4 regions of the Cytobacillus sp. ABV4_503 genome follow, and region 1 is predicted to be linked to each of the others. Evidence: riboswitches for the same ligand, from Rfam matches in the RefSeq annotation. Region 1 holds a riboswitch; each other region holds the start of a gene.
What was found. Region 1 has a riboswitch for thiamine pyrophosphate ahead of thiW (energy coupling factor transporter S component ThiW). Riboswitches for the same ligand answer to the same signal wherever they lie in the genome.
Positions count from the first base shown of each region.

Region 2: linked by a shared signal. The riboswitch ahead of ACXAD1_RS05090 (YkoF family thiamine/hydroxymethylpyrimidine-binding protein) and the one ahead of thiW (energy coupling factor transporter S component ThiW) in region 1 are both predicted to bind thiamine pyrophosphate.
Region 3: linked by a shared signal. The riboswitch ahead of ACXAD1_RS06390 (ABC transporter substrate-binding protein) and the one ahead of thiW (energy coupling factor transporter S component ThiW) in region 1 are both predicted to bind thiamine pyrophosphate.
Region 4: linked by a shared signal. The riboswitch ahead of ACXAD1_RS11065 (3-oxoacyl-ACP reductase) and the one ahead of thiW (energy coupling factor transporter S component ThiW) in region 1 are both predicted to bind thiamine pyrophosphate.

Region 1 is NZ_JBSWTH010000001.1:152,720-154,918, forward strand. It holds gene ACXAD1_RS00705 (alpha-hydroxy-acid oxidizing protein) at 6-1,115, shown strand; TPP riboswitch at 1,240-1,356, shown strand; gene thiW (energy coupling factor transporter S component ThiW) at 1,469-1,957, shown strand; TPP riboswitch at 2,117-2,199, shown strand, end outside.
Region 2 is NZ_JBSWTH010000001.1:983,622-985,820, reverse strand. It holds gene ACXAD1_RS05095 (Cof-type HAD-IIB family hydrolase) at 1-480, opposite strand, end outside; TPP riboswitch at 710-811, shown strand; gene ACXAD1_RS05090 (YkoF family thiamine/hydroxymethylpyrimidine-binding protein) at 1,133-1,738, shown strand; gene ACXAD1_RS05085 (ECF transporter S component) at 1,740-2,199, shown strand, end outside.
Region 3 is NZ_JBSWTH010000001.1:1,246,600-1,248,798, reverse strand. It holds gene ACXAD1_RS06400 (NAD-dependent deacylase) at 1-53, opposite strand, end outside; gene ACXAD1_RS06395 (YkvA family protein) at 201-614, shown strand; TPP riboswitch at 688-796, shown strand; gene ACXAD1_RS06390 (ABC transporter substrate-binding protein) at 903-1,907, shown strand; gene ACXAD1_RS06385 (thiamine-binding protein) at 1,921-2,199, shown strand, end outside.
Region 4 is NZ_JBSWTH010000001.1:2,197,621-2,199,819, forward strand. It holds gene ACXAD1_RS11065 (3-oxoacyl-ACP reductase) at 1-737, opposite strand, end outside; TPP riboswitch at 843-955, opposite strand; partial or broken gene ACXAD1_RS11070 (OsmC family protein) at 1,072-1,533, shown strand; gene ACXAD1_RS11075 (Cof-type HAD-IIB family hydrolase) at 1,567-2,199, opposite strand, start outside.

The sequences.
Region 1 (2,199 bases):
GGAATATGGCAAAAGTAGAGAATATTAGTTTCGCGGAAAACTTTCCTATTTCATTTAAGGAACTGGAAGAAGAAGCAGAGAAAGTAATGGGAGCTGGCGGATTTGGCTATGTCCAATCAGGAGCCGGCGGAGAAGAAACGCTGAAAAAGAATATAGAATCCTTTGCAAAATACTCAATTGTACCGAGAATGCTGAGGGATGTTTCAGTGCCGGATATAAGTGTGAATTTATATGGAAGAACGTATCCTTATCCAGTTTTCCTGGCACCGATTGGAATGCAGCGCCTTGAACACAGTGAGGGAGAGCTTGCATCTGCCCGGGCGGCAGCTGCGTTTGGAATTCCTTTTATCCAAAGCACTGTATCCAGTTATTCCATTGAAGAAATCGCTAATGCAACAGGCGCGAGCCCAAAATGGTTCCAATTATATTGGTCCAATTATGAAGATGCTGCGTTCAGTATGGTGCGGCGAGCGGAGGAATCCGGCTATGAAGCCATTGTGTTAACTGTTGATACGGTGATGATGGGATGGAGGGAAGCGGATCTAAGAAACAATTTTTCACCGTTAAAGCTTGGCTATGGAAAAGCAAACTATGAGAGCGACCCAGTCTTTATGGCCTCTCTCCATGACGGGGATGTAGTTCAGGGAATCCTTGATAATATCCATCATCCGACATTGAGCTGGGAGCATATTGCAAGGCTAAAAGAGAAAACAAGTCTGCCGATTCTATTAAAGGGCATTCTCCATCCGGAAGATGCCAGGCTGGCTGTTGAAAAAGGGATAGACGGAATCATCGTTTCCAATCATGGCGGAAGGCAGCTTGATGGAGTGATTGCAGCGATTGATGCGCTTGGACCGATCGTGAAGGAAGTCAAGGGGCGGATTCCAGTATTGTTTGACAGCGGCATTCGCCGAGGATCCGATGTGGTCAAAGCACTGGCATTAGGAGCCGACGCAGTTTGCCTGGGGCGGCCATATGTGTACGGATTGGCCATTGGCGGGCAGGCTGGGGTTGAAAAGGTGATTGCCAACTTTATAGAAGAAACGAAAGTATCGCTTTCTCTGGCAGGGGTGGGGAGCCTAAAGGAGGTAGCGGGTCTGCAGCTGGTTCGATAGTTTCGGAGCATAAATTGAAGAGTTCTTAATACATTGCATCAAAAAAAGTATTTAAGCAAAAAGATTGATGACAGTGCCGGAATAATTTGATAAGCTTGAGATAGCTTATCAAACTAAATATCTATGCAACTACTAGGGGTGCCCCGAATGTGCGGGCTGAGAGGAAAGCGCGTTATAGCTTTCTGACTCTTATGGACCTGATCTGGTTAATGCCAGCGGAGGGAAGTAGGATTTGACTATATGTCAATTCATATACTTAAACCAAGCCAGGTCCTTATGGGAATCTGGCTTTTTTGTATACATACTTCTCATCCTGATAAGCAATCAGGCGGCCCTTTAGAAAGGAGGTTTAGATGAACAGAACCCGATTGTTAACTACGATGGCTTTATTTGTGGCAATTGGGACACTGGGTTCCCATTTGCTCTGGTTTCCGGCAGGCATAGCAAAGGCCTATCCGGTGCAGCATGCGGTGAATGTATTGGCAGCGGTGACGCTTGGACCCCTGCCTGCAGCAGCTGTGGCATTTATGATTGGCCTGCTTCGTAATTTGCTTGGATTCGGGACGCTGCTTGCGTTTCCAGGAGGCATGATCGGTGCGTTTTTGGCAGGTGTGCTTTATTTGAAGTTCGGCCGGAAAATATGGGCTGCTGTAGGAGAAGTGGTAGGTACCGGCTTAATTGGTGCATTGTTTGCAGTACCTTTTGCAAAGGTTCTCATGGGGAGCTCAGCTGGGGCATTCTTCTTTGTGCCGCCATTCCTGGTCAGCAGCATTGCCGGTGCGTCCATAGGCTGGATGGTTTTGGCAAAGGTTAAAGAGAAGAACTTGGTTCAGAATATGTGATGATTTTGGGCTGGCGAAGCTAGTTGAGTAAGCAGATAAGCGGAGTGCAGCATAGCAATCTGACTTTATGAGCGATTTTTAAGAGTTATGGGCGAAATCCAAAATTTATGAGCGAAAAACGTCAAGTTAGAAAATCGGTAAAAAACAATTAGAATGTTAGAAAACTGCTAGGGGCGCTACGGCTGAGATAAGGAGCTTTTCCTTTGTCCCTTGGAACCTGATCTGGATAATGCCAGCGCAGG
Region 2 (2,199 bases), 830 kb from region 1:
CACTTCAATTTTTGGCGGCGTGACCGGCTCATCTAGAATGGTGTCACTTAATGAATCCACAAATTGCTGCGAGTAAAAAATGGGATCCCCGGTTGTAAAAACCGTTTTAGCAAGCATATTGGTATTTAGCTTGGTTTTGTTGGCAAGGGAATATTTTTCGTGCACCAGCCTGATTTGACAGGTAAAGCCTTCAAGCAGGCGCACGATTTCATACGTTTCATCTTCCTGTATCCTTTTTACATATATCGGCTTTTCCTGAGAAGCTGCAATATAAGCCCCCCTGTGTGTGACCAGTAAAGAATTGATTTTCAATGCTTTGGCCGCTTTTTTCGCGGATGGAAAACTTCTAGATGTGACAAGTGTTACATAAATTCCTTTTTGCTGCACATATTCAATGGCTTCTTTTGTTGATTTATGAAGTCTTCCATTTGATTGGAGTAGTGTTCCGTCAATATTTAAAGCAAGCATTCTGTATATCATCCAATTTGCCCCCCTCTTCTCGGTGTAAAATTGTCCTATTACACTTTTATGAAGGGAAGGATTGGAATAGAACATGACATGGACAATGCAGAAATTTTTTATAGCTTTTCTGTGTTAGTGAAGGCGTTTGTCTGTTTTCATAGATCAAATGATTTAAAGAATTATAAATTAGTCATTTACAATTTGGATGCTCCGTATTAAGATGGAGTCAATAAAAACTGCATATCTTATTTTGCACTAGGGGAGCTTTTTGGCTGAGAAGAACAATCCGTTCTGACTCTTATCACCCGATCTGGATAATACCAGCGTGGGGAAGTGCAGGTGAACGGCTATCATTTCTAGTGTATTGATATCATTCAACTGCATTTCCTTATGGGAATGCAGTTTTTTATTTTCATTAGGCTCTTTTCGTGTAAATTGTTGTTTTTCGCTTATTAATATTGTCCGTTGATTTCCGCTCCAGGCTGCTCGCTTTCCGCGGGGCGGGCGGTGAGCCTCCTCGACGCTGCGCGTCTGCGGGGTCTCACCTGTCCCGCTACTCCCGCAGGAGTCTCGCACCTTCCGCTACAATCAACTCAGTAAATCATATACAAAAAGCAACAAACCTTGCGAAAATAGCCTTTCATGAAAACTAAACTAGGAGGATGGAAAGATGCAGGAAAATTTTCTATGCGGAACAAGTGAGATTACAGGGTGCAGGTTTTCGATTTATCCAATGACTGACAGGTTTGTGGATGTTATTTTATCTGCTCTAAAAGAAGTGGATACAAGCAAGGTATGGATGGAAACAGATGATGTGAGCACTTGTGTGCGCGGCAGATCCATTCATGTTTTTGATGTGGTCAAAGCTATTTATCTTGAAGCTGCTAAGCATGGTGATCATGTGGTATTTAACGGCACATTTTCAAATGGCTGCCCTGGGGATACTGCCGGAGATGCTTATCTTGCTGAAAATGAAGAGAAGGCGAATGAAAATAAATCTGCTGGAATCAGCCAGGAAGTCGCTGTACAGTTCGCACTGTATCCGATGGGGATTCCTTCATACATGAACGTCATTATGGAGCAGGTCGAGCTCGCAAAGGATCAGGGAACATTTACTGAAGGTGTCCATTATGCTTCAAGATTAGATGGAGATGCACATGCTGTTTTTAAAACGCTGGAAGATGCATTCCAAAGCTGTAAGAAAAGCGATTCTACTCATATTGTCATGACAGTGAATATGTCTGCGAACAGTCCTTCCAAGAAGGGGGCTGTGTAATATGCTCGAAAAATGGAAACTTCGTGAGGTCATTGTCCTGTCTGTACTCGCTGTTGTGTTTGCAGTTGTATACCTGGTGTTCATGCAATTTGGGAACGTGTTATATGGGATGTTTGGCTTAATCGGCTATGATCTGATTTTTGGCATTTGGTTTATTGTTTCAATCATCGCAGCGTACATAATCAGAAAACCCGGAGCCGCCTTTTTATCGGAAACCGTCGCTGCAGCCATTGAGGTCATGATTGGCAATGCAGTAGGCCCTCGCCTGATTCTTTCAGGCATGATACAGGGGATTGGAGCAGAGGCGGTGTTTGCGGCAACAAAATGGAACAACTACCGGACATGGGTTTTAATTGCTGCCGGCATGGGCTCTTCTGTTACAAGCTTTATTTGGGGCTATTTCATTTCAGGCTATGCAGCCCTCTCACCCGGTTATGTAGCTGCCATGTTTTTCGTGAGAC
Region 3 (2,199 bases), 1.1 Mb from region 1:
GCTCCAGTTAATATTACTGTATAATTTGATTCCTGAAGCCATTTCTCAAGCATAGATATCAGCCCCCAATAAGGTTTTGTCACAGGTTAAATTTGATTTCCATTTATTTCTCCCGGTGAAATGTTTATGTCATGTCAGGTATGCGGTAAATACTAGATTATAACTGTTTATGCGAATTATCAAATATAGGAGTGATAGCTATGCCTGAAATAGAAACGAAAGATTATAAGGACGGCTATAAAAAATTTTCTGCCAGGGCCAAACGTTATGCGGAAGACCCTGAAAAAACAAAAGTACTGCTAAGAAAGGCTACACTTAAAGCAGATAAAAATAAATCTTCATTAAGTGATATATGGGAAAAGTTTCAGCTTCTGATCGATTTGGTTAAGGCATGGTCTAAAGGCGATTACCGGCATATTTCAAGAAAATCGGTTATCTTTATTATTGCTTCCGTCCTATACTTTGTTTCCCCTATAGACCTTGTTCCTGACTTTTTAATAGGAATGGGAATTTTAGATGATGCAGCAGTACTTGGTTTTGCCGTTAGCCAAATTACAGGTGAACTTGAAAAATTCAAAATCTGGAAAGAAAGCAGGACGATAGAGATGAAATAATTATTTTCTGTCCATTTTGATATTATTTGCTATAATAATGATGGAAAGTATTTATGCTGTCAAAATTAAATAGCAGGAAATGTAGGGGAACCGGTATGCCGGTTGAGACTTCATCATTAAGATGCTGACCCTTTGAACCTGATCTGGCTCATAGCAGCGTAGGGAACATATTCTTAAACATACTAAATGTTTTTATATGCGCCCTGGTTTATACCGGGGCGTTTTTATTTTTCAGGGCAGACTATCATTAACTTTCCTTATTACATAAAGGTTTTAGGAGGATTATTTATGAAAAAGTGGATTGCGGCTATCTGTTCACTTCTGTTTCTTTCAGGCTGTGCCGGCAATGGAGCGGATAATCAGACTGGAAGCAAAGATGCAGACAGCAAACAAGATTTGAAAAAAGTTACTGTTGTATTGGATTGGACACCCAATACCAATCATACCGGCTTATATGCCGCAAAGGACAAAGGATATTTTAAAGAAGAAGGGCTCGATGTCGAAATTATAATGCCAGGTGAAGCAGGTGCAGATCAATTGACTGCATCAGGCAAGGCTGATTTCGGTGTCAGCTATCAGGAAAGCATCACGGAAGCCCGTGTACAGGGAGTTCCCCTTGTATCAATAGCAGCTGTAATACAGCATAATACTTCCGGTTTTGCATCCCCTGCTGAAAAAAACATTAAATCGCCGAAAGACTTTGAAGGAAAAACTTATGGCGGCTGGGGAGCTCCTGTAGAAAAATCTGTAATAGATTCCCTAATGAAGAAGGAAAACGCCAATGTTGATAATGTCTCAATTGTTAACATGGGAGATGCTGACTTTTTCACAGCTGTTAAAAGAGATATAGACTTCGCATGGATTTATTACGGATGGACAGGTGTAGAAGCAGAACTTCGGGGGGAAAAGATTAATATGGTCTACCTTACCGACTACTCAAAAAAACTGGATTACTACACGCCCGTTCTCGCAACCAGCGAAAAAATGATTGCAGATGACCCGGATACTGTCAAAGCATTTGTAAAAGCAGCATCCAGAGGTTATGAATTTGCAATCGATCAGCCTGGCGAAGCAGCAGATATTTTGTTAAAAAATGCTCCGGACCTTGACAGCGAATTGGTCAAAAAGAGCCAGGAATGGCTATCCCCCCGCTATCAGGATGATGCTCCAAGATGGGGTGAACAAAAGCTTGCAGTCTGGGAAAACTATGCAGACTGGATGCATGATAATGGTCTATTAGATAAAGAATTAGATGCCGGCAAAGCATTTACAAATGACTTCCTGCCGGAATAAGGAGAGTTCAACTATGGCAAACGCACTTGTAAGCATTCAGATCATACCGAAAACAAAAGATGGGGAAAATGTTATACCTTACGTTGATGAAGCAATTAATGTTATTCAGCAATCTGGTGTTAAGCACGAGGTGCATCCCCTAGAAACCACGATGGAAGGCGATTTAGACCATTTATTAAAAATCATAGCCGATATGAACAGAAAAATGATTGAAAAAGGAAGCAGCAATGTAATTTCACAGGTTAAGGTTCTATATCAGCCGGACGGTATTGAAATGAGTGATTTAACGGAG
Region 4 (2,199 bases), 2.0 Mb from region 1:
ACAACCAAATTCTGTCCTGTAACCGCCCTTGCCCAGGGAGAAGCGAAGAAGACTATTGCATCAGCCACTTCTGCAGGATCTGTGACTTTTTTTAATGGAGTTGAGTTTTCGATAATTTCAAAGACTTCCTCGGATGTCGAAGCACTGGCGTCTGTCGTTCTTAACAAACCGCCTGATACCATATTCGCAGTAATCCCATATTGGCCCAGCTCATTCGCCATATTCCTGGTGAAGCCTAATAGAGCAGCTTTGCTGGTCGTATAGTCATGGTAGGGTACAACTGGATTCTGGAATAGATTGGTCCCAACCGAGATTATCCTGCCAAACTCCTGTTTTTTCATATCTTCCAGACCAGCCTGGACTGTGTTTAAAGCCCCAAGAATTGCACCTTCGAGCTGGTTTTTGTAATCGTCCCATTTAATTGTTTCTGCATCTTTTTTTGAAATAGGGTCAAATTGAAAGTTCACCAGTGCATTATTGACTATGGTTGTAATGGGGCCTCCAAAGTGTTCCTTCGCCTTTTGAAACATTGATTTCACTTGACCTCTGTCCCGGATATCAGCACGAATGGCAATGGCTTTTTCGCCAATTTCCTTCTGTAGAGCATGTGCTTTTTCCTCGCTATGGAAATAGTTAATGACAACTCTCGCCCCTTCCCTCGCGAATGCTTTTGCTGTTTCTTTGCCCAGCCCTCTGCTGCTGCCTGTAATAATGACAATCTGATCGTTAAGATTCATAGAAAATCCTCCTTATTGATAGCCAATTCATTTGTTTTTGAGAACAAAATAAAAACCAGATCCGAAATTGGACCTGGCTGAATAATCTAAGAGAAAAAACATCGTTCCCCGCAATTACTACTTTCCTACGCTGGTATGATCCAGATCAGGTCCGAAGGGTAAAAAACAGTCCGGTTTCTTTCTCAGCCCGCGAGCATCGGGCACCCCTAGCAGTAAAACTATTAAGTTGGCTGATTTCATCTTAGCCTGAAACGTTAAATCTGTAAAGTCTTGCAATTCTGCCTGTTCCTCTTTAAGGTTTAAATAGAAATACATAACTTGGAGGAATCAAAGAATGGCTGAACACCAATTCCATTTAAAAGCACATTGGCCTGGACTTCGTAATGATGTTGGAGAAATTGAGACTGGAGGGCTGAAAACAAAGGTTTCCATTCCCCCAGAAATGGAAGGTCCCTGAATCGGAACAAATCCGGATGAAATGCTGCTTGGGGCTGCAGCAACTTGTTATATCATTACCCTGGCAGCCATGATGGAACGAAGCAAACTCGAAAAAGAAGACCTTACGATGGAATCAATTGGAATTGTGGATGTAACCAAAGGAGTGATTACGTATAGGAAAATTATTCATCGCCCCCTTATCTTGTTAAAAGCTGATGCGACAGAAAAGGATCATTCACTTGCGCGAAAGCTGGCGCAAAAAGCTGAAGCATCCTGTATGATTTCCAGGGCGATTAAAGGAAATGTGGAAATAGCACTGGAAGAAACCATTCTAATTGCCAAAAGAGCATCCAAATAAACCAAAAACCGGCATGTTAGCCGGTTTTTAATCTTAGAGAGCCCACTTTCGGATTGCTTTTGCAACACCAGCGTCATCATTAGTTCCCGTAACAGCATTGGCTGTTTCTTTCACAATATCCTGGGCATTTCCCATTGCTACTCCCCAGCCAGATTCCTCTATCATGGCAATATCATTTAAGCTGTCTCCCATTGCCATTACATTTTCCATCGAAATGCCAAGAATCTCAGTTACCTTCTGGATACCTCTGGCTTTATTGATGCCCAGAGCATTTACCTCAATATTAGTTAAGCTGGAATTTGTAATTTCCAGGTCCCCTTTTGTTCGAAGCTCTTTATGAATGAGTTCCCTGATCTCATCATCTGATATATCAAATCCAAATTTAAGCCATTCATGGTCATGAATATTTTCTGGCATTTCATTCATCCAAACTTGTTCGCAGCTGGTTGCCCAGAATTTGGTCTTATGTGACTGGGATAAATTCCACATCCATTCCATTACTTTAGAATCAACAGGAGTCCTTGTGATTAATTCTCCACCAGGGCCAAATATTTCACTGCCGTTGACCGTGATCAAATAGGAGTTCAATTCCAAAGAATCAGCATGATCGCCTGCCGTGAGCCTGGATCTTCCCGTGCTTAAAATAACTTCAATCCCTTTTTCCTT